DNA from 3 places in the Colwellia sp. Bg11-28 genome. Region 3 is predicted to be linked to each of the others. Evidence: predicted binding sites of a transcription regulator. Region 3 holds the regulator's gene; each other region holds the start of a gene.
The links. Region 3 encodes sigma-54, which starts transcription at its own class of promoters, with help from an activator protein. Its sites were predicted from a motif close to GTTGGCACGNNNNTNGNNT; they were not measured.
Positions count from the first base shown of each region.

Region 1: a site for sigma-54 is predicted at 6,049-6,067, ahead of CXF79_RS02520 (PEP-CTERM sorting domain-containing protein). Genes of this name have one in related genera too.
Region 2: a site for sigma-54 is predicted at 3,505-3,523, ahead of CXF79_RS01975 (LiaF domain-containing protein). Genes of this name have one in related genera too.

Region 1 is NZ_PJBA01000002.1:123,725-132,185, forward strand. It holds gene CXF79_RS02490 (alkene reductase) at 1-1,106, opposite strand, end outside; gene CXF79_RS02495 (hypothetical protein) at 1,103-1,543, opposite strand; gene CXF79_RS02500 (LysR family transcriptional regulator) at 1,676-2,596, shown strand; gene CXF79_RS02505 (lipase family protein) at 2,973-3,806, shown strand; gene CXF79_RS02510 (NirD/YgiW/YdeI family stress tolerance protein) at 3,886-4,215, opposite strand; gene CXF79_RS02515 (PEP-CTERM sorting domain-containing protein) at 4,457-4,984, opposite strand; gene CXF79_RS02520 (PEP-CTERM sorting domain-containing protein) at 5,390-5,983, opposite strand; gene CXF79_RS02525 (Re/Si-specific NAD(P)(+) transhydrogenase subunit alpha) at 6,476-8,005, shown strand; gene pntB (Re/Si-specific NAD(P)(+) transhydrogenase subunit beta) at 8,015-8,461, shown strand, end outside.
Region 2 is NZ_PJBA01000002.1:7,564-16,024, reverse strand. It holds gene CXF79_RS01995 (hypothetical protein) at 1-91, shown strand, start outside; gene CXF79_RS01990 (helix-turn-helix domain-containing protein) at 261-818, opposite strand; gene CXF79_RS01985 (benzoate/H(+) symporter BenE family transporter) at 878-2,077, shown strand; gene CXF79_RS01980 (DUF1697 domain-containing protein) at 2,197-2,715, shown strand; gene CXF79_RS01975 (LiaF domain-containing protein) at 2,790-3,434, opposite strand; gene CXF79_RS01970 (tRNA-(ms[2]io[6]A)-hydroxylase) at 3,799-4,371, opposite strand; gene CXF79_RS01960 (sulfotransferase) at 4,767-5,402, opposite strand; gene CXF79_RS01955 (GNAT family N-acetyltransferase) at 5,994-7,862, shown strand; gene CXF79_RS01950 (histone deacetylase family protein) at 7,880-8,461, shown strand, end outside.
Region 3 is NZ_PJBA01000018.1:816,673-825,133, reverse strand. It holds gene yjgA (ribosome biogenesis factor YjgA) at 1-40, opposite strand, end outside; gene pmbA (metalloprotease PmbA) at 283-1,644, shown strand; gene mgtE (magnesium transporter) at 1,805-3,163, opposite strand; gene CXF79_RS20745 (HPr family phosphocarrier protein) at 3,645-3,920, opposite strand; gene rapZ (RNase adapter RapZ) at 3,936-4,790, opposite strand; gene ptsN (PTS IIA-like nitrogen regulatory protein PtsN) at 5,026-5,478, opposite strand; gene hpf (ribosome hibernation promoting factor) at 5,587-5,874, opposite strand; gene CXF79_RS20725 (RNA polymerase factor sigma-54) at 5,901-7,418, opposite strand; gene lptB (LPS export ABC transporter ATP-binding protein) at 7,526-8,266, opposite strand; gene lptA (lipopolysaccharide transport periplasmic protein LptA) at 8,271-8,461, opposite strand, start outside.

The sequences.
Region 1 (8,461 bases), on a different contig from region 3:
GAAGCTTGATCTGAATAACGTGGATAATCGGTATAACCACGCGCATCGCCGCCAAATAATGTTGATGGGTCAGTAATGTCGTTTAATGGTAGATCATGTTTAAAACGATAAGGTAAATCTGGGTTAGCTAAAAATTTTCGACCATAAGCAATAAAATCGACTAAGCCAGAATCGATTAAATCCGCGCCTGTTTTTGCTGTGTAATTACCTGCAACAACAATGCTACCGTTGAAGTTTAACCGTAAAGCCTGTCTAAATTCATCACTCACTAGCGGTGCATCATCCCAATCTGCCTCAGAAAGGTGGATGTAAGCTAAGCCCAAATCATTAAACTTTTTACTAGCAAGTAAAATGGCATCAATTGCTTCAATATCATGCATACCACGTTGAGTAATAAATGGGGCAAGACGAATGCCGACTTTATTTGCGCCAATTTCCTCACTCACCGCTTCAACAACCTCCATAACAAAGCGTAATCTATTAGTAATTGAACCGCCGTATTCATCGTTACGTTTGTTTGAACTACGACGTAAAAATTGATCAATCAAGTAACCATTCCCGCCATGAATTTCAATACCATCAAAACCTGCTTCTATGGCGTTGCTTGCAGCGAGACGGTAATCTAGAACAATATCCTTAATATCTTGCTTTGATAATTCACGTGGAATGGGGCAATCTACCATGCGTCCTATTCCATCCTCACCCACAACCCATACTTGTGCATCAGGCGCAATTGCAGAAGGAGCCACAGGCAGTCCATCAACATGAAAGGAAGCATGAGACATACGGCCAACATGCCATAATTGAGAAACAATATGGCCATCAGCTTGGTGAATTGCTTGGGTTACTTTTTTCCAACCAGTGACTTGTTCAGGGGTAAACATACCAGGCGTAAATGAATAACCTTTTCCCTGAGAAGATATTTGTGTTGCTTCAGTTATAATAAAGCCTGCGCTGGCGCGTTGCGCATAATACTCTGCCATTAAATCCGTTGGCACATCGTCAGGTTGAGCAGTACGAGAACGTGTCATTGGCGCCAATACAACGCGATTGCTCGCTTCAAATGTACCTAGTTTTTTTGCGTTAAATAGAATTGAGTTTTTCATAATATTTTGCCTCCTAAAAAATCAAAATTTTCGTTAGTTTCATAAACAAGAGTTTGTTTTTTCTCTGTTAGTTCCTGATGTTCGTCAAGTGGGAAAAGCATTTCTACCGTTAAACCATCAGGGCCAATAATAAATAGCTGTCGTTCGTTTGAAATAGGCAGAGCTTTTTCGGTATAGGAATAAGCGCTATTATCAAGTCGTTTGAGTAATGCGTTGTAATTAGCCCCTTCAAGAGCAACATGGGCAATTGAACCATTACCAAAGGCTGAAAAGGGTTGCTCTGCAATATGTATAAGCGGATTGTCATCGCTATATAGCCATAGACCATTAAATGGAAAAGGTGGCCGCTTTCCTTCGTGTAAACCAATCAGATCTACCCAAAAACACTCCATTGCTCTAAGGTCTGTCGTTAGTACTAATACGTGATTAATATTCATGTAATACCTTCTTAAATGCTCGTGATGAGTTTTGTTAATGAAATAATAGGTCTTGCCCATAAACAAAACAATTGCCATAATTATTAAAACATTCTTCCTTAATTCGGAATAATATGAGCGGTATAAAATAATATGGATAAACTCGGTGATATTGAATTATTTGTGCGGGTCATAAAAAATGAAGGTTTAGCTGCAGCAGGTAGAGAAGTTGGGCTTTCACCGGCAAGAATGACTGCGCGTATAAATGGCTTAGAAGAAAGGTACGGCGTTAGATTGTTAAACCGAACAACTCGCCGGATTTCACTAACCGATGAAGGACGTAAGTTTTACGTTTCCTGCGAGCGAATTTTAGCGGAAGTAGAGCAGGCCGAAACTTCATTACAAACGGGTCAAACAAGCTTTACAGGCGCACTACGCATAACTGCACCATCTGATCTTGGACAACAACACATAGCACCCGTGTTATCAAGGTTTGTAGAAGAGCATCCTAGCATCACACCTTATCTCTTTCTTTCTGACAGTGTTGTCGACCTAGTAGGGAACGGTTTTGATTTAGGGATCCGCTTCGGCAGTTTGAAAGACAGCACGCTGATAGCACGTCGATTGGCGAGTAATCGTCGAGTATTGTGTGCTTCACCTGATTATCTGAAGCGTAAAGGCATACCTGTGCTTCCTGAAGAGTTAATACAGCATGATTGTTTGACCATGGTTCGTATGGCTGAACCACTAACTACTTGGCATTTTCAAGGTACCGCTGGTAACAGTTCAATTTCAATTCAAGGGACGAGAGCGTCCAATGACGGTGCTTTGATTAGGCGCTGGGCCATTGAAGGGGCCGGTATTGCATTAAAATCATATTGGGATATTGCTGAGGATCTAAAAGCAAAACGCTTAGTGACGGTTATGGATAATTACCAATATGACTTTAATCGAACAGGAACCACCGGAGGGGCTGATCTCCATGTTATATACCCGAATAGAAAGTTCATTTCACTAAGAACCACCGCGTTTATTGAAGCTTTGAAGCAGCACTTTACTTCGGTAGACAGTTAATTTATTAAACTAATGATTAATCTTCTCTAATCGAGATTGGAAATCTACTAAAAATCAGTGATTTAATTCAATGGAAAATATAATTTTAGACATCTCTACTCTAATTATTTAAATACAATACCAACCTGTACCTAACTTGCTTTGCTATAAACACTACTATTTACGTGTGTGTTTTGTACTACTCGAATTTTCTGCTATTTTTAGTATATTATAATTATACATATGGGGTTGAGTGAACCTTTTATGCTTAGTATAACTAGTTAGTATTCATTGTTGATAAGTCGTAGCTTTGGAGATACAAGCTAAACCCCATTAACGAGGACTTTTTCAGAATGATATCTTCTAAATTAATAGATTGTTACTAAGGGAAATAGTTATGAATTATTACGATAAGTTCCAAGGAATAAAGCAAACCGATTCTTACGATGAAAAAACGTCGTTGTCTTTAGCAATCGCATGTGATTTAGCTTATGAAAAAGATGAAAATAAAATAGCTTCAGTAGTCGAAAGTTGGGGGTATCAATTTAATGGTGCAATTGAAATTGTAAAAAAACCAGATGTAGATACTCAATGTTATGTTATGTCGAATGCAGATAATATTGTAGCGGTTTTTCGAGGTAGCGACGCCTTAAAAGACTGGTTTGCAAACTTTCAGGCTGTTTATGACCCTGGACCTTTAAAGGGTACTAAAGCTCATGAAGGTTTTCAAGATTCCCTATTTCCTGCGGTTATAGGCATTACCAACTTGCTAGATAGTGTGTTATCAAAAAATAAAAAAATATGGATCACAGGACATAGTCTTGGTGGCGCATTAAGCTCTCTTTATGCTGGTATGTTGATAGAAAATAAATATAGAGTATATGGGATATATACTTTCGCTAGCCCTAGACCTGGAAATGAAGCTTTTAAGGTGGGTTTAAATAATAAAATTATAGGTCCTCATTTTAGAGTCGTAAATTTTGGTGATGTTGTTCCTCATATACCACCTGAACCATTTTATAGCCACCCAGGTGCTCGGGTAATACTGAAAGAAGAGGTGAGAGAGCATTCTGATGAATCATGGTTCTCTCAGCGAATAGAGGCTCTAAGAGTATTTATTTCTAATGCAACTGAAGTCTTAGATGTTGCTGATAATCATAGGCTTAGTGCTGACGAAGAAAGTTACATACCTAGACTAATAAAAGATTTAGAAAGGTCTGATAATGAATAAACATCCTAATAATTAAATTTTATATAACCAAAAAAGCACCAATAAATGATGCTTTTTGATTCTGACTTTAGTTGTTTTTTTATTTCGCTAATTCTAAATACTCAGCTTCTAAGCTTGTAGTTGTCCAGTCGATATCTACTTCAGCAGTAATTCTAACCTTATCATCAGATGATATTTTTATATTTCTAAAGTCTTCATCATCAATTTCTATTTCTATTTCTACTTCACCACTATCATCTTTAAAAAGGTAAAGTTCATTCTTCAATTTTTTAACTAAATGGCCTTCTACTATCACTCTACTGTCGTCTGATAATTCAATAGCATTTTTAATTGTTGTAACTTCAGCTGTACCGCCTTCGCCTATAAACTCAGCATTAGCAGTTAATGATAATAGTAAAGTAGTACCGATTAATTATATTTTCATTCTAAACTCGTTATATACGTTAGTTAAGATATGAGTATTATATATGTAACAAGTCTATAGTTTGTATTTGAGTGTGTGTGGTTTTTATTTAGTGATATGGCTAATGTCGGTACTTAATTAAGAGGCTAGTCCTGAAAGGCAGGCAATAAAAAGCACCAGTATGAATGGTGCTTAATGATTTACTTGTCTTTAGTGGGTAAATCGGGGTCTAAAATAGCTTCTATTGCTATTTTTTGAATCTACGTGATGCTAAACCCATAAGAGCTAATCCGAAAATAGCAACGGTAGCTGGTTCTGGGACAGCAACTAACTCTGCAATCAAGGAAGCATTATCAAAGTTCCATACTCCAGTTCCTGGATCTGTAGCAAATAGAAAGCTTAAAGTGTTAGTTGAATCAGTACCAATGAAGTTATAGGTTGTCGTATTCCACGAGGTAGTTGTAACTACGGAGAAAATATCGCTATCAATGCGAAACTCCATCTCATTACCTAATATCTGGGATGCATAAGAGTCAAAAGTTAACTCATAGCTATAAAGAGAACTAGTTGTAATCTCTTGACTAAGACCACTCAAGCCATTATTGTCAAATGTCATAAAAACACCACTTGATGCTGTTGCGTAATCTGATGTTGGAATGGTAGTCCAGCCGGTTAAATTGTTGGTCAAAAAGTCACCATTTGTAATCATTCCCGCATTAGCAAAGCTACTAGCAGACAAAACTAATCCGGCAACAGCCGCTTTTAACATTTTCATTGTTTTTCCCTTGTAATACATTTCCGAAAATAGAAAGGTATCTTTAGTCATTGTTATTGTTACTTTTGTTTACAGCATTAATTATACCATCTTTTTTTAGTTTTTTATTTTAAAATTGTTTTATTTACATTAATTAACAAGTGTGAGTATTATCCTCTAAGAAAACATTCTCGTATAACCCTGCAACCCTGCAACCCTGCGCATTAAAAAATTTCCTTAGTACTAATTGCTATTAATAATTGAAAGCAGTTAGGTCATTAATTATAAAGCTGTAAGTCTTAATAGTGATCTAGGAAGGCGTTTGAGTGATATTCACAGGTTTTAGGCAATAAAAAAGCACCAGTTAATGGTGCTTTATATTTTACTAACCTCTAATCGTAGAAGGTTGTATGGAAAATTAGCTTACTATTTTTTGAATCTACGAGCTGCTAATCCCATAATGCTTAAAGCGAAGATAGCAAGGGTTGAAGGCTCAGGGACTGCTTGTACGTTAGATACGGTTAAAAATGAATCAACAATCGAATCTCTAACATCAAGAATACCTACTCCGTAGTTAAGTGTACCAGTTGATGTTGCTAACCACGAAAAAGTGCCGCCGCTATTATCAGCCGTACTTGTATCTGCAATTAAGCTAATGCCATCAAGATCTAGTGTTACAAAAGCAAAGTCATTATAACTTGAAGAGTTACTCTCATTTGAATCCCAAACCCAATCAAATGAAAATATTTGTCCAGCATTCACATGTATACTGTTACCAAATGCAGAACCAGTTGTTGCATTTCCTGTAGACAAAACATCTAGAGAACCAGCTACCAAAGACAGAAAAGATTCAATACTTGAATCTGTAGTTGTAGCACCATTACCACTAACCGTAGTTATTGTATAACTACCGCCTCCATTATCAGTGAAGTCACCAGTAGTAATTAAGGCAGCATTAGCAAAACCACTAACAGATAAAACTAATCCAGCAATTACCGCTTTTAACATTTTCATATTCATCGTATTTTCCCTTGTAATACATTTCTGATAATAGAAATGGACTTTTAGTTATTGTACATTTGTTTAAGCATTAATTGAGCCAGCTATATTTAATTGTTAATTTTCATTACGATAGATGAGTATTTATTGAGCGCAATTTCCATTGTGTAAAAAAAACAGACATTATGATGCGCATAAGTTGTTGTTTTAAAGTTGCTTTATTTACATTGGTTTAACAAATACGAATATTACCATCCAGCAAAAATTATTATGAATAATTCCATGCATTAAAAAATTGCCTTAGCTGTCACCTTGATTTTGTGATAGTTCCGACTGTAGACAATTCGATCCAAAACCAAAAAACCAGGTTATACATTCCAGCTACAATGTTCGAAGCGCAACATTTCAGTAAGCTATGCTTCAAATAGAGCTTGCAATTTAACAGCTTATTGTATTAATTTTGAACAAGCCATGTCAGAAAAAATTATTCATATATATACTAAGGAAATTCAAATGAGAATAGGTATACCCAAAGAATCTTTTTTAGGTGAGCGTCGGGTTGCAGCAGCACCAAGCTCGGTTAGTGCATTAATTAAATTAGGTTTTACTGTGCAAGTACAAAAAGGTGCGGGTACTAAGGCGAGTTTTACCGATCAAGAGTTTAGCGATGCTAATGCAGCAATTGTCTCGAAGAAAGCCTGCTGGCAAAGCGAAATTCTCTTTAAAGTAAACGCGCCCACACTAGAAGAAGTTGAGTTAATGAATGATGGCTCAACACTCCTTAGTTTTATTGCGCCAGCGCAAAGCTCTGAATTATTAGAAGCCCTGCGAAGCAAGTCAATTACTACCTTAGCCATGGAAATGGTACCTCGGATGACCCGTTCTCAACCAATGGATGCTTTGAGTTCAATGGCAAATATTGCGGGCTACCGCGCCGTTATTGAAGCATCTCACCATTTCGGTCGTTTTTTTACTGGGCAAATAACCGCAGCTGGTAAAATGCCGCCAGCTAAAGTGATGATAATTGGTGCAGGGGTTGCCGGTCTAGCCGCACTTGGTACCGCAGGTAGTTTAGGTGCCATTGTACGAGCTTTTGATACACGTCCAGAAGTTAAAGAGCAAATAGAAAGCATGGGAGCTGAATTTCTTGAACTCGACTATGAAGAGCCAGAAGATACTGGCTCGGGTGATGGTTACGCCAAAGAAATGAGTAAAGCATTTATTGATGCCGAAATGGCGTTGTTTGCAGAGCAAGCCAAGGATGTTGATATAATTATTACCACCGCGATGATTCCGGGTAGACCAGCGCCGAAATTAATCACTGAAAAAATGGTTGAATCAATGAAGGCAGGCAGTGTGATTGTAGATTTAGCTGCTGCAGGTGGAGGTAACTGTGAATGTACCGTCCCTGGTAAAGTTGTTGATACGTATGGTGTAAAAGTGATTGGTTATACTGACCTAGTGTCACGTTTACCTAATCAGGCTTCACAGCTTTATGCTAATAATTTAATGAATCTAACTAAGTTATTATGTAAGAACAAAGATGGAACGCTTGATATTGATTTTGATGATGTAGTCATTCGTAATATGACAGTAGTTAAAGAGGATGAAATTACTTTTCCACCTCCGCCTATTCAAGTAAGTGCAGCGCCCGTGAAAAAAGCAACAGTTGAAGCTGCTGAGCCGATTGAAGAAGTCGCTTCTCCAATTAAAAAATATGCTTTTATAGGGGCTGGAATAGCGTTATTTGGCTGGGTGGCTAGTATTGCTCCTGCAGATTTCCTTACTCACTTTACTGTTTTTGTACTTGCTTGTGTTATTGGCTATTACGTGGTTTGGAACGTCAGTCATTCGTTGCATACACCTTTGATGAGTGTCACCAATGCGATTTCTGGCATTATTATTGTGGGGGCATTATTACAAATAGGCTCGGACAATATTGTAGTACAGATACTCGCCACATTAGCGACTTTAGTGGCAACTATCAATATTGTCGGTGGCTTTAAAGTCACTAGTCGTATGTTAAAAATGTTTAGTAAGTAGGGGAGTAGTATGGAATCTACACAAATAGCGTCTAATGGCTTCATTAGTGCAGCATACGTGATTGCTGCTTTATTATTTATTTTCAGTTTAACAGGTTTAAGCAAACAAGAATCGGCTCAAAGGGGGAACTTATTTGGTATGGCTGGTATGGCTATCGCTTTACTTGCCACCATTATTGATCCAAGGGTTTCTAATGTCTTTATCATTATTATTGCGATGGTTGTTGGTTCAGGAATTGGACTAAGATTAGCGAATAAAGTTGAAATGACACAAATGCCTGAGCTTGTTGCAATCTTGCATAGTTTTGTAGGTTTAGCTGCCATGTTAGTTGGTTTTAATAGCTATTTTGATTCGGGGCATAGTGTTGTGCTTACAGCAGCCCAGCACACCGCTATGAAAATACACTTAAGTGAAATTTTCATCGGAATATTTATTGGTGCTGTGACTTTTACTGGC
Region 2 (8,461 bases), on a different contig from region 3:
AGTTGAACCTTTTATTGAGTTTAACCAAATTAGAAATTTTAGAAGGGAACACGGTATTGCATTGAGTTTGATCAGTTATTACGGTACTTAATTTTTAGCGCTAATACTCCGACTTATAAGGGTATAGGTTTAATCACCTCTTCTGCCAAATTCAATGGTAAATTAGGGAGGTTTTTCAGCCACTTTGTGCCAAAAGCAGTAAGAGATAAATGATTATCCAATTGACACTAAAAGAAACGCATATTAATGGGGACTTTCACTTATCTTGTGGTTTTATCTTCATTTGTATAACAAATAATATTATGAAATACAGCCTGATGTTCTGACACATTGCGATAACCGTGCTTTTGATTGGCATTGAACTTTACCACGTCACCTTTGCTTAAATGGTGCCACTGCCCACTGAGAAGATATTCCATATCTCCTTCTATCACCAAAATATGCTCTATCACTCCATCATTATGGGGAGCAGAAATTTGCTGGTGTAACGACGCTAAGGTTAGGGAAAAAACCTCACTCTTTGTTTCAACATCGAAGGGAAATAAAGTAGAGATAGATATACCTGCCTCACTATTTAACATATTTTTAGATACGTCATCATCCTCTATCGCTAGAAAAAAATAGCTTAACGGTAAATGAAAACCAGTGGCTATATCCCACAAACGCGCAACAGTTGGGCTTGATTCGCCTCGCTCAATTTGCCCTAACATTGCCTTTGAAACGTTAGTGTTCTTACTTGCAATATCAAGACTCCAACCTTTATTGGTTCTCGCCAATTTTAGTTGACTACCTATGGCATTGTTGAAATTTATACTCATTACTTCCCTTGTGCGTTATAACGCATAGTGGTACATTGTGCGCTATAACGCACATTAAAATCATTGTGAGGGAAATAGGTATGTTAGTCAATCGCATAATAAGCGCGACTGTTGCTGGATTGGTTGCCGTTGTTATTGGTTTTGCCAGCTCCGTAGCTTTGATCTATCAAACAGTTATTAACTTAGGCGGTGATGCAAGTCTCGCATCAAGTTGGATATTAACGTTAGGATTATCAATGGGCATAACGTCGATTGCCCTCTCATTTTATTACGGTGTGCCAATACTGATTGCTTGGTCAACACCAGGCGCAGCATTACTTATTGCAAATACTCAAAATTTTAACCTCAACGAAGCGATAGCTGGCTTCATGTTCTCAGCATTGCTAATTTTCTTGTGCGGTATTACCGGTTGGTTTGAAAAATTAATAAACAAACTGCCCTTTCAACTTGCTTCTGCAATGCTGGGTGGAATTTTGGTTAATTTTGGCATTGATGTATTTAATCAAATGAATAAGGCGCCACTGCTGGTAATCGTCATGTTTTTTACCTATTTAGTTTGTAGACAATTGATGCCAAAATTCACCATGTTATTCGTGTTGATCATTAGTGTAGTGCTTGCGTGGCAACTTAAGTTAATGACGTTTACTGCATTTTCTTGGCAGCTAAGTGAATTTACCTATATTTCTCCCGAATTTAATATATCCGCAATACTAGGCATTGGCATTCCCTTATTTCTAGTCACGATGGCAGCACAAAATCTGCCAGGCATTGCGGTATTAAAAGCTCATAATTATAAAGCCCCGGTATCGTCGATATTAAGTGTTACCGGCTTTTTGAATATGCTTGCCGCTCCCTTTGGTGGTTATGCCATAAACCTAGCGGCAATAACAGCAGCGATATGTATGACTAAAGACGTGGATAAAGATCCTAAAAAGCGTTATTGGGCTGCAATCTCTGGTGGTGGCTTTTATATATTAATGGCCATTTCTGCTGGATACCTGATGCAAGCTTTCGCATCATTACCTAATGCACTAATTTATTCATTAGCGGGTATGGCTTTATTTACCACTATCAATAGTAGTATTCAGCAAGCGCTCTCTGACGATAAAATGTCTGAAGCGGCAATCATTACCTTTCTCGTCACAGCGTCTAACTTGTCACTATGGGATATTAGCTCTGTATTATGGGGGTTAATCGCCGGCTCAATAACCTTAATGACTCAAAGCTTGATAAAGAGATCCAACGAAAAATTATGCTAACTATAAGTACGATTTAAAAATTAAATACTTTAAGGTATGTTAAGAGATAATAATACTGTAGGTTTCATACATATGAATGCTCATACCTATGAGCATTCATAAACACTTAAGGTACTGACATGGAAAAATATGTAATACTTTTTAGAGGAATTAATGTTGGGGGTAAAAATTTATTACCTATGAAAGCGCTTGTTCCTCTGTTAGAAGAAGCTGAATTTGAAGAGATATCTTCTTATATTCAAAGTGGTAATGTGGTTTTAAAAAGCTCAACTAATCCAGCCGATGTCATTCATAAACTTGTAATGGACAATTTTGGCTTTTCTCCTGAACTCTTCATTTTGAATGAAGCAGAATTTAGTAGCGCTATGACAAATAACCCCTATCAAACATTCGAAGGTAAGTTCGTGCACTTTTATTTTTGCCATAATGCCATCGAGTTAAACCAAGAAAAAATGACTAAATACCTCGCTGAATCAGAAGTCTACCTTGTAAAAGACAAGGTATTTTATTTACATGCCCCACATGGTATCGGCCGCTCTAAACTAGTCACTAATATAGAAGCTTGTCTAGGCCAGCCAGCTTCAGGTCGCAATTTAAATACCACCAATAAAGTCAGTGCTATGTTAAAAAAAATGTAAAAGGCCCTACTAAAAGTAGCACCTTTTAACTATATAGAAGTCTTACGTTTGATGTGAGATAAACTGAACTCTTATTACGAAAATATATTTTTCAAACTATCTGCCAGCTCAACAAAGCGCTCTTTCATACTTCGTTTAATTGTAATATCAACACTACTGAAAATAGAAAAACCTTCAATAATAATGGTCGGTGCCGATATTGCAGCATTACTAGTTGGAGCTGAATTATCAATATTACCAAAAATACAAAAAGCTTTAGAAGCTACATTAATATTCTCTGGCACATAAATGCTGTCACTACTGAACAAACTAAATATTTTAATTCGTACTTCATTTTGGCTAAATCGTGCGTCGGTAAAGTCAATATCACTGCTGCTGAATAAACTAAAGTAGCGTATTTCTTTCGCCACCTTAAAAGCTCCACCACGATTACTACTACTGAATATATTCACCATAGTATCAACTTCTTCAGCCTCACCTGGCAAAAAGTTAGGCGCTAAATCCTGCTTTTTATTTTCTACATATGCTTTATCAACAGCTAAGGGTAAGTCGCTGGTTAGATCAACTAAGTCTTGATGGTTAGCCAATTCCATAGCTTGGTCTAAACGACGTTCAAAAGCCTCATAAGATAATTCAGCATGACTATAATTCATGATCAATTGGTCAATCACTTCACTACGTACTGTTTCAATAGGTCTATCTTTTAGGGTAACGGTCATTTTACTTTCCTTGTTTTTTTAAGTTTCGTGATTACTTATTTACAAATGAGTAACACTCTAACAAATAAAGAAGCAACGACAATGCCAAAAATATTTATCTTTAAATACAAAAAGTTATGAACACAAAGAAATATTCGAGTGATACAGATACAATTATATGGTGATTTTGACCAAAATAAGGGGAATACGGTAGAGTAATATTTGAGATGTTTAATAAGTAATTCAGAAAGAAAGAGAGGTTTTCAGTTTAAAGATGTGCTGCGAAAATATAAAATGAAAGCACTCATTGTTCAAACATTCGATGTTAGTCAATGAGCACTTTAGACGTATTAATGATGCAATACACTACTATGATGAATAACTACTAGTGAAGTACTGCGCGGATAGGGAGACCTGCACATATTTCTGCTTCAGCGATTAATATTTCTTCTAAACGCTGATCAACTTCTGCTTTATCGCAATACTCGTATGCAAGCTCAACAAATAAGTTTTTATGCTTCTCTTCTGATTTAGCAATCGCTTCATAAAGGTCTTTGTCTTTACCTTCAGGCAGTGCTTGTGAAACCAACCAGAACTTCTCATAACCACGGGCTTCAATAACTGCTGCAACAAGCAATCTATCCATTAAAAAGAAGCTAGTACCGTTACGAAATAAGGCACGAATTTGAGTAATGTATGGGTCTTTTTTATCTTGACCTAAGGTAACATCGCGAGCCACAAGTAACTTTAGTACTTGTTTGAAATGAATAAGCTCTTCAATAGCTAAATCAGTCATAGCACGGACAAGTTTAGCTTTGTCTGGATAATGAGATAACATTGCCATTGCCATACCTGAGGCTTTCTTTTCCGCTGCCGCATGGTCTTGTAAAAAACGGTTAAAATCAGCCATTACAGCATCAACCCAATCTTGACCAGTGTGGTGTTTTAATTCAAACATAGTTACTACTCTCTAAGACTATACCCGTTCCACTTGAAGATGCTCGTTTCAGGAAGTCTGAGCGATTCATAATCAAGGCGCATTTTTTTATTAAGGGTCATTCCCTTAAAAATAAATGTAACGCTGAGTATGATTTGCTCAGCCTTCCCCCAAGGGGCTGGTTTAGAAACGCTTTACGCTACGTTATTGATTTCGACAATAGAATAACTATTCTCTTCAATCAATGCCATGCCTAAAGGCGTTTCTAATTCCAGCTGAATCATGCATCTTCAAGTGGAACGGGTATATATTTATTTAATGAAATTTAATTGACGAAATTGGCATGATTTTACCTGTGAACTTTTCACTCTACAATAGCTAACCACTGAGGGGTTTAATAATTACTTTTATCGCAGCTAATAAAGCACCTTATCAATGCGGCCCTTATTAGTAGACTCTACTTTTAGCGGATTATTAAGGTGCTGCCAGGCTCTCACTTTACCACCAATATTTATTTGTTTAAAACCGCCCTCTCTTGCTTTTTCTTTTTCAATATTAAGGAAAGACAACATGGCTAAGTAACTCCCTTCGTCACCTACATCTATGGTAAGCAGATCTTGAGGTCTGTCTTGAAAGTGTTCAGTAATCCCTTGCTGATGACGGGTGTAACAATCTAGCAAGAACTCATCACTGTTAATATTCTCTTCGGTTAATGGAGAGAAGGTTTCACTGTAACAACGCTTTATATGGGGATTAAACCCTCCATCAGTACGTTGTAAGTTAACTAACATGCGTTGTAAAAGTTGCTTAATTGAAGGAAGCCAAAGCTCTGGAGCACGCGTTAAGTGAATGAACCGACTATTAGGGAAGTCTTTATCAAGTGTTTGATAGTCACAAAATATTGGCGTATCAGCTAACACTTGTGCTTGAGAAAATGAATCCTGTGTATACGCATTATGAGCCGTTTTATAACCTTGCTCTAACATTGCTAAACACACGCTGGTGGTTGCCGTTCTCGGTAAACCAATAATAAAAATTTTCTCTGTCGACACTTAAGCTAAACCCTTTAAAAGTAAAAGTTGATTGCAGTAAAACACTCTGAAATCACGTTAAAAACATGCGATTATAACTTATTTGTTTGGCGCTGTTGAATTTTGATGTGCAAAGTTGGTTCAATTAAGTGCCTTTAGAACGTACCTTAAGAAATACGAACGTCAGTTTGTATTAAAAATAGATAATTGACAGCATAAATATCGACAAATATCTATATAACAAACGTCCAATTGACAGTGATCAATAAATGCCTTATTTATGAGAGCATACTGAATTTACCCGTTATCATTCAAGATGCAGTTTTCAGAGTGCTTGAGCAATTTCAATTCAAGGCGCTGTGATGAAATAATGGTTGTTCCATTATAATTCACAGCAACGATGAAGTGGTATTGCTCAAGTACTTCTTTGATGGGTTTAAAATCACTTTATTCGGCGTTAAATAATCAAACCATAGAATGACTATGCTTAAATTATTTACCTAGCCTAAAGTGGTTTTAATTCCCACTGAAATTCAGCACTTTGATTGGTAACGGGTATATACCTAGTACATATCTAGCACATAACGAGTAAATATTAGTCAAGGAAATTTCATGACAGCACAAGACGAGCAACGTGATAGTGTCAAATGGGGTGATTACTTAAAATCAGGTAATCGTATTTTTATCGGCTCTAATGCCGCCGTACCTAATGCCTTAATAGATGATTTGATAGCCAATAGCAAAGGGCTACATGATATTGAAACCGTTCATATTTTAACTTTGTCTGAGAATGTTTGGGCGAAACCTGAACATAAAGACTTATTTAAAGTAAATAGTTTGTTCATTGGCGGTAAGAATATTCGTGAAGCTATCGCCGAAGGGCGTGGTGATTATACACCTTGCTTTATTTCTGATGTTCCACGTTTATTTAATGAAAATAGTTTACCGCTTGATGCAGCACTGATCATGGTGAGTCCACCTGATGAATACGGTTACTGTTCATTAGGCGTGAGTGTAGATATTGTTTCTGCAGCAGTAAAAGCTGCCAAATATGTCATCGCCCAAATAAACCCTAAAATGCCACGTACCAATGGTCATAGCTTTGTTCATGTAAATCAAATTCATAGTTGGATAAATGCAGAGCAAGATTTACCACAAATTTTTGCCCCTGAAATGGATAGACGTACTGAACAAATTGGTCAATACGTTTCTATGCTAATAGACAATGGTGCTACTTTACAAATTGGTATCGGTAAGATCCCAGAAGCGGTATTAACCTATTTAGGTAATCATAAAGATTTAGGCATTCACAGTGAAATGATCTCAGATGGTGTGATTGATCTCATGCTAAAAGGGGTTATCAATAACCGTAGAAAAACCTACCACAAAGGCAAAGCCGTAGTAACCTTCTGTATTGGCAGCCAAAAATTATATGACTTTGTTGATGGTAATCCTCATATTGAGTTTTATCCTTCAGAACATGTTAACTCACCCGTAAAAATTGCCAAAAATGACAACATGGTGTCAATCAATAGCGCCATTGAAGTTGATTTAACCGGACAAGTAGTTTCTGACTCTATTGGTTATCAATTCTATAGTGGCATTGGTGGACAAGTAGATTTTGTTCGTGGCGCTTCTTTAAGTAAAGGCGGTAAGGCAATTATAGCTCTACCTTCCACAACCAAAGATGGTACAACTTCTCGTATCGTTGCCCATATAACTGAAGGCGGCGGCGTAGTGACTTCTCGCGGTCATGTTGCTTTCGTCGTTACCGAGTTTGGTATCGCCTCGTTGCAAGGTAAAAGTATTCGCGAACGCGCACTAGAGCTGATTCGTATCGCTCATCCTAAATTTAGAGATAAATTGCTTAACGATGTTCGTAAACATTATTGGGTGCCTGAGTATCAAGAAAGCTCTCCTAGCTCGGTGCCTGAATTAGGCACCATAGAAATGAAACGCTTTAATTTTGCCGATATTAATTACACATTAAGGGCATTAGCGCCGGCTGATGAACGTAAATTACAAGAGTTCTTTTATTCTCATAATAAAGAAACGTTAATCATGCGTTATAACCATCATATTACCCAGATGACGCGTGAAAAGTCCTGTAATTTGGTCAGCGTAAATCAACACACAGACCTTGCTCTTTGTTTTACCAAGAAAAACTCTTTAGGTGAATCGATACAAGCCGTTGCTCGATATTATTATATTGAAAGTATGAATAGCGGTGAGGTGGCTTTTGTTATTAAAGAGAGTCTACGTGGTCGAGGCATGGCAAGTACCCTATTGGGTGAGATGATCGCCATCGCTAAAATTCGTAAGCTTGATAGTTTAGTTGCCTGTGTGCGACGAGATAATGGCTCTATGTTAAAAGTCTTCGAACGTGCAGGTTTTGTGCGCCAGCCAAGTGAAGATTTTGATGAAGTTAGCTTAGAGCTAACGTTAACGACACCGGAAACGGGTGATACTGAAAAACACTAAAATTATAAGGGATAATTATGCCAGTAGGAATAATAGGCCACTATCGATGTGGCGAACATAATATGGGTGAGCATCACCCGGAAAATGGTAAGCGCTTAACGGCTATTTCAGACCAATTAATTCGAAGCGGTTTAGATTATGTGGTGCGTCAATTTGATTCTAAACCTATCGATAAAAGCTTGCTAGCCTTAGCGCATACGCAAGAACATATCGATTTTGTTTTTGATAATGCCCCAAATGAAGGTGAAGAAAATTTTACCGTGGGTGAAGATTCTGTGATGAATGAAAAAACCCTCACTTCTATTATGTATTCAGCAGGCGCTGCTGTTGATGCTGTAGATTTAGTGATGGAAGGCACCTTAGGTGCTGCATTTTGTGCCACAAGGCCCCCTGGTCATCACGCAGAACACGATAAAGGCATGGGTTTCTGCTTTTTTAATAACGTCGCTGTAGCTGCCGCGTATGCCAAACAAAAGTATGGTTTAAAACGCGTCGCAATCGTGGATTTTGATGTTCACCACGGTAACGGCACTGAAGATATTATAACCAATCATTTTAATGCCACCCCTGAAGATGACAAAGGTTATCTATTTTGCTCA
Region 3 (8,461 bases):
CTTCTGAAGATTCGTCGATATCGTTGGCTGACTGGGGCATAATAATGTCTAATACCATGTTAAAATAAATTATAATTACCCTTATTATATCACTAAATTAATTGAGGCTGTTGATCTTTTGCGGTCAAACCTTGTTCGAGTGAGAGTACTTTAATCACGACGAGCCGTGTGAACTAAGCAGAAACAATAAAAATAATCTTAAGTGTTCAACAGCCCCTACATTCTAGGTCGCTATTGAAGCCTTATTACTCCTTAAAAAGAAAAGAGAAAGTAGAAACCAATATGACCTTAGCCTCTAAATCGCATGATCCAATAACTAAACAACTTAGTGAAGTGAAAGAACGTGTTGCCACCGTACTTGAACTCGCTAAATCACTTGGCGCAGACGGTGCTGAAGTTGCTATGAGCCGTCAACAAGGTTTAAGTGTCAGTACACGCATGGGTGAAGTGGAAAATGTTGAATTTACCAACGACGGTGGTTTAGGTATCACTGTTTACCGTGAAGGCCGTAAAGGCAGCGCTTCTACAGCGGATTTGTCAGAGCAAGCATTACTTAAAACAGTTACCGCAGCAGTAAACATTGCTAAATATACCTCGGTAGATGATTGTTCAGGTCTAGCAGATAAGTCGCTTCTGGCAATGCAGCCAATTGATTTAGATTTATATCACCCTCATGAAATTAGCACTGAAGAAGCAATCGAACTCGCCAAAGAATGTGAGGAAAACGCCTTAGCCGTTGATCCACGAGTGAGTAATTCAGATGGTGCTAGCTTTGATACCTTTGCTGGTTTTAAGGTCTATGGAAATAGTCATGGACAGTTAGTGGGTTACCCAAGTACCCGTCATAGCTTAAGTTGTGTGATGATTGCCAGTGATGGTGATGACATGGAACGTGACTATGCATACACGGTTAATCGTGAGTTCTCTTTGTTAGAAAGCGCTAAAAATGTTGGTCTACAGGCCTCCCAAGAAGTTTTGTCACGTTTAAAGCCTCAAACAATCCCAACAGGTAAAGTACCAGTACTATTTAGATCTGATATTGCGAATACTATTTGGGGACATTTTATCGCAGCTATTAGTGGTGGAAATCTATATCGTAAATCATCTTTCTTACTTGATGAGATTGGTAAAGATGTTTTTCCTAAATTTTTGAATATTAGTGAAAGACCGCATATTGCCAAGGCGTTGGCGAGTAGTGCATTTGATAGTGAAGGTGTATTAACGCAAGATCGTGAGATTATTAGCCAAGGAGCATTGCAAACTTACTTGTTAACCAGTTACTCGGCTCGTAAGCTAGGATTAACGACAACGGGCCATGCTGGCGGCATTCATAACTGGTTGGTAGATGCCCAAGGACATGATGGCAGTTTTGACGCTATGTTAAAAACCTTAGGCACAGGTTTATTGGTTACTGAGTTAATGGGGCAAGGAGTAAATGTTGTTAATGGCGATTACTCACGTGGCGCGTCAGGATTTTGGGTAGAAAATGGTGAAATAGCCTACCCAGTAAGTGAAATTACCATCGCTGGTAATTTAGCTCAGATGTTTAAGGGGATTGTCGCTGTTGGCTCTGATGTGGATATGCGTGGCAGTATCCGTACTGGCTCTATTTTAATTGATGAGTTGCAAGTTGCCGGACATTAAAAACTAAAGTTATTACTATTACTATTACTATTACTATTATTCTTAGTTTAGTTACTAGTAAAGTGATTCATAAAAAAGCGTTATCAATTTTGCGATTGATAACGCTTTTTTAAAGATAAAATTAGGTGTTTCTATTTGGTAATGCACTAGGTAAACATAACTAGGTTAGTAAGAGCGTAGCGGTTCCTAAAAATGCGAAAATACCTACAACATCAGTTACCGTGGTGATAATAACGCTGCCTGCAAGCGCAGGGTCTATATTGAGGCGTTTTAATAACAACGGAATACTTACACCAGCAAGCCCGGCTGCAGTCATGTTCATCAGCATAGCGAATGCAATCACGCCGCCAAGCATTAGATCCTGCTTCCAAATCGCTACTACAGTCGCAATTAACGTCGCCCAAATAATACCATTTAAAAAACCAATAGCGACTTCTTTACTGAGCAGTGCGCGAGCGTTACTGTCACCGACATGACCTAGCGCCATACCACGAATAACAAGCGTTAAGGTTTGATTACCAGCAACACCGCCCATGCTCGGAACTAAAGAATTTAATACCGCCAAAATGGCTAGTTGTTGAAAAACACCCTCAAACATACTGGTAACAGCAACCGCCATTAATGCGGTAATCAGGTTAACACCAAGCCATAATGAACGCTGTTTAGTACTTTTAATGACGGGAGCAAAGGTATCTGCCTCATCATCTAAACCAGCCATACTCATCATGGAGTGTTCTGCATTTTCACGAATGATATCGATGACATCATCAATGGTAATACGACCTAGTAAGTGGCCTGCGTCATCAACAACGGGTGCAGAAAACCAATCATGACGTTCAAAAAGTTGCGCAACATCTTGCTCGCCCAACTCAGCTTGCACCGCTTCAACTTCAGCATTAATCAAACTAGAGACAATGGCCTCTGCTTTAGCTGTTACGATTGCTGCTAGTGATACTGCGCCAATAAATTTATTGTTACGATCAACAACATAGAAAGAGTCGGTTGCGTCAGGAAGGTCACCCTTAAGGCGTAAGTACCGTAATACCACATCAACCGTTACGTCCGGACGTAAGGTGATAGTATCGGTATTCATCATACCACCAGCAGTGTCTTCCTCGTAAGATAATGCTGTTTCGACACGACTACGGTCTTGCGAGTCCATCGAGTTCAGTACTTCATTATAAATACTGTCTGGTAGGGTACGGAAAACTTCAGCTAAATCATCAATATCCATGCCTTCGGCAACAGCAGCAAGCTTTTCAGGTCGCATGCTTTTAAGAATACCTTTACGAACTTCTTCATTAAGCTCTTCAAGTACTTCACCGTGAAAGTCAGGATCAATAAGTTGCCATAATACTGGGCGGCTTTTAGCAGTAGAAGACTCTAAAATAAGGGCTAAATCATAAGCAGGCATGTGCTGTAATAGTTTTCGCACGTAGACGAACATACCACTGCCAAGTGCTTCGTTGACTTGTTGTAATCTTTGTTGGTTATACTCTTGTTCTGATATTTCTGGCATAGCGACTCTGCTTCTGTAATGTATAGTGCACAGAAAACCCTCTAAAGAGTGTATCGCTGAGAACGTCGCGAAACGGAGGGTCATACCTATTGGACTAATTAATTGTACAACTTAGAACTACATTAGCGAGCTTAGAACAAGTGAAATTATTTAAATATAGTTATTCTACATTTCATTAATTTTATGATGATATCAGTTTGCTAATGAGTTCCCAAAGGGCGAGTACCTAATAAAGGCAAAGGCTTACATGCATCGTTATTTATATTGACAAGGAAATTACCATTCTCTTCAATTAATGCCTTACCCCTAAGCCTTTTCATTCTCGCTAAGTGGGCAATAAATTGGTCCACTTGGTATTATTATTGATGAAAAGAATAACAGCTTTCTTTGGAAAACAGCTGAAAGTCGGCTTAAGTTTATCGTAACTTAGTGGTTTTATCAGCTTTTTTATCTTATGAAGGGAGCTTTTATATAGTCTTTTTTATTCAGCTTCGTCGAACTTATCAGAAATAAGTTGGCATATTTCAGCGAGTGCCAACTGTGCGTCTTTGCCTTGTGCGGTGATATTTACCATTTTTCCTTGACCACCTGCTAGTAACATTAGCGCCATAATACTACCAGCGTCGGCTTCTTTACCGGCTAATTCTAGGGTGATTTTCGCGGCAAATTTTTGGCTTAATTGCGCTAATTTAGTTGCGGCACGAGCGTGTAAACCCAATTTATTACAAATGGTCACTTGTTGAGAGATAACATTCACTGTTGTGCTCACTTATTAGGTAGATTTAATATCAATATCTCTATGATGCGTTTGTATATCATCACGCTCTTTACGGAAGTTTTTAGCTAACATCTCAGCGATATAAACAGATCTATGCTTACCACCAGTACAACCAATGGCTATAGTGACATAGCTACGATTATTTCGTTCTAGATGTGGTAACCAAGTCATCATAAAACTGTTAATTTGCCAAATAAACTTAGTCACTATAGCTTGGCTGGCAAGAAAGTCTTTTACTTCTTGATCGACGCCTGTTTGACCTTTGAGTGATTTTTCCCAAAATGGATTAGGTAAGAATCTAGCGTCAAATACATAATCAGCATCAACAGGAATACCGTGTTTAAAACCAAACGATTCAAATACTAATACCATAGAGCCTGTTTTTTTACCTAAAATCCGCTCTCTGACTAAATCAGCCAATTGATGAGGGCTAAGTTGACTGGTATTTATATATAGATCGGCATTAGTAGATATAGGCTCGAGTAATGATTTTTCTAAAGCAATTGCTTGATCAAGTGCCATATTCTCTTTAATAAGGGGATGCAAACGGCGTGTTTCACTAAAGCGTCTGATTAAGTCATTATCATCGGCATCTAAAAATAACGTGTTAACGTCTACTGCTTTAGGTAAATAAGCAATAATTTCTGGGATATCTTCTGGGTCTTTCGGTAAGTTTCGAACATCGAGACTTACCGCAACGTTTTCATAGTCATTGATAACAGTATGGGTTAATGCCGGCAGAAGATTAATAGGGATGTTGTCTACACAATAATAACCAAGATCTTCTAAAACTCTTAGTGCAACCGATTTACCTGAGCCTGAGCGACCACTAACAATGATTAATTTCATTTATACTATTCCGAATGCGCGGCAACTTATACCCAAGCCACATGAAGATGCAGGTTTCAACTGGAATTAGAAACGCCTTTAGGCAAGACATTGATTGAAGAGAATAGTTATTCTCTTGTCGAAATCAATAACGTAGCATAAAGCGTTTCTAAACCAGCCCTATGGCGGCCCCTGAGCCGCTTATGCTCAGCGGTCCTGAAACACACAGCTTCAAGTGGCTTGGGTATATATATTGCTAGCTTGCTTGTTGAATTAAGTTATAGAGTGCCTGATTATCATTGCATTTTCGTACTTGCTTGATCATCTTTTTATCACTAAATAGTTTAGCAATATTTTGTAGCGTATCTAAATGTTCTTGGCAGCTATTTTCGGGCACAAATAAGGCAACAAAAATATCTACGTCTCTATTATCTATGGCATCAAAATCGATTGCCTTTTCTGTTGTTATTAACACCGCAACAGCTTTACTTGTATTGGGCAATCGACCATGTGGGATCGCAATACCGTTACCTATACCAGTGCTACCCATTTTTTCTCTATTGAGTAAACTATCTAATAGTTCATCTTGCTCTATATCAGTTATTTGAATCGCAGCGAGTTGACAAATTCTTTCTAGAATACGTTTTTTACTGGTTACTGCTACATCACAACTAGTACAGCTTGTTGTTAATATTTCGGATAATTGCATAATCGTGTTAATGGTTTTAAGGCGCCACTTACGCTAAATCATTTAGCTCAGGACGCCTGCTTTAATAGGCTTTAATTACTTTAAAGCGGTCTTTCGGGCTAACTCAACTTAATGATGAGAAACCTTAGCTTTATACTTAAGAATCTGCCTATCAAGTTTATCAACTAAGGTATCAATAGAGGCATACATATCGGTGTTGACTGCAGAAGCAAATACTTCACTGCCATTCATATGAACATTAGCTTCAGCTTTTTGATTAAGCTTTTCTACGGTAAGTACAACATGGACATTATTAATGTGATCAAAATGTCGTTCTAATTTTGAGAATTTTGTATCGACATATTCGCGCAATGAACTAGTTACTTCAACATGGTGTCCAGAAAGATTAATTTGCATAAACATGATCCTTTTATTGTAGTCTTCTAAAGTAAACTCTTACGTTGATTTGACGGTGGTATCGCTAATGATTCTCGATATTTAGCAATTGTACGTCGTGCCACTTTTATTCCCTGCTCAGCTAATAAGTTAGCCATTTTACTATCACTTAACGGTTTAGCAGGTGTTTCCGCTAAGATAAGTTTTTTAATCAAAGAACGAATTGCTGTAGATGAACATTCACCACCATTCTCTGTACTGACATGACTAGAGAAGAAGTACTTGAGTTCAAAGATGCCTCTTGGCGTGTGCATATACTTTTGTGTTGTAACACGTGAGATGGTGGATTCGTGCATATCAACAGCTTCAGCTATATCGTTTAGTACCATAGGTCTCATGGCTTCAGCACCATGTTCTAAAAAACCTTGCTGGCGTTGAACAATACAATTGGACACTTTAAGTAGTGTGTCATTGCGAGATTCTAAACTCTTAATAAACCATTTAGCTTCTTGCAAGTTGGATCTAATAAATTGTCCATCATCAGTTGACGACTTCATTGTTTTAGACATTGCCGCATACTGTTTATTAATCGACAATTTAGGTGCAGTATCAGAATTTAATTCAACGACCCAACGGCCATTTTTTTTCTCAACAGAAACATCTGGAATAACATACTGGTCATCGCCTTTAATTACCGCATCACCCGGACGAGGGTTCAAGCTTTGAATTAAACGCATCACTTCACGTAGCTGATCTTCTTTTAATTTGGTTTTACGCATTAACTGGCGATAGTCTCGATTACCAAGTAGATCGATATGGTCGTTGATTATTAATTTACTTTCTTTCAGGTAAGGGGTATCAGCACTAAATTGATTTAATTGAATAAGTAAGCAATCAGGAATGGAGCGAGCTGCGACACCAATAGGATCAAACATATTAATACGTTTTAATACGGCTTCTACTTCATCAAGCTCGAGCCCTTCAGTGCCAACACTCTCTAAGATATCTTCTGGTGATACAGTTAAATAACCGGCGTCATCGACTGCTTCTATAATAGCAATTGCGATGGTTTTATCAGTATCGCTGAAAGGGGTTAATTCCATTTGCCATAATAAATGATCTTGAATGGAATCAGTGGTTTCACCCTGATAGGTGTAGTCATCAGCAGGGCTACTTACTGCGCCAGTATTTGATACCCCAGCACTGTAGCTTTCTTCCCAAGTAGTATCTATATTTAGTTCTTCTGGTATATCACTTTTTTCCATCGCCTCAGTAGTACTGATTTCGTCAATACTGGCCTGCTGTTCTTCACTACCATCACCCGCAGGTTGATCCGTTTTTTCTTCATTAGTATTGGATGAAAAGGCTTCTTCAAGATTATTTTGTTCACTTGAATTATCACTTTGAGCTTTTTCATCAAGTTCAAGTAATGGATTGCTCTCTAAAACTTCTTGAATTTCTTGTTGTAACTCTAACGTAGACAATTGCAACAGCTTAATAGCTTGTTGCAATTGTGGAGTCATTGTTAAGTGTTGTCCAATACGGAGCTGTAGTGTAGGGCGCATCTAGGTTATATGATTTCCTATTTATTATTCTTAGTAGTTACGCTATTACAATGGGTAACTACTATTCTATTAAGCATTCTGGCTAAATATACTAGCCTATCGCTTTACTATAGCGTGAATTGTTCGCCAAGGTATACATCTCTGACTTTTTGATTAGCAAGAATTTGATCTGCATTACCTTGCGCAATAATTTCACCATGACTAACTATATAAGCATGCTCACAAACGTCTAATGTTTCTCTCACATTATGGTCTGTGATCAAGATACCTATGCCTCGCTGCTTTAAGTGTAAGATGATTTTTTTAATGTCGCCAACCGAAATTGGGTCAACACCAGCAAAGGGCTCATCTAATAAAATAAATTGAGGATCTGCAGCGAGTGCTCGGGCAATTTCAACTCTTCGTCTTTCGCCACCGGATAAGCTCATGCCGGTATTGTCTTTGATATGACAAATGTGAAACTCTTCTAATAAATTTTCAAGTTTCTCAGCGCGCTGGGTTTCACTAAGCTCTTTACGTGTTTGTAATATCGCCATAATATTATCAGAAACAGTTAGCTTTCTAAAAATTGAGGCTTCTTGAGGTAAATAGCCAATACCGCTTCGGGCTCTTTCATGCATAGGAGCAAGGGTAAGGTCTTGACCGTTGAGTTTGATCGAGCCATTGTCATTGGGGACTAAGCCAACAATCATATAAAAGGATGTGGTTTTTCCGGCGCCATTGGGGCCTAATAAGCCAACTATTTGTCCTGCGTCAACTTGCAAACTAACATTCTTAACGACTTGTCTACTTTTATAAGACTTCGATAAACCATCGGCAATCAGTGTATTTACAGGTGTTGTTTTCACTGTGTTAGTTGTCACTACTGTCGCCTTCTTTTTCTACTACCTTGTCAGTTGGTTTTTCTTCTTTAGATTTTTCGTAAGTCTCTTTCTGTTTCTTGAGTACCGTTGGTTGTAAAATAGTAGTAACAGGCTGATTATTAGCGCTCCGTGCTTGTAGTTTTTCACTGACAGTATTATAAGTTATTTCATTACCACTGA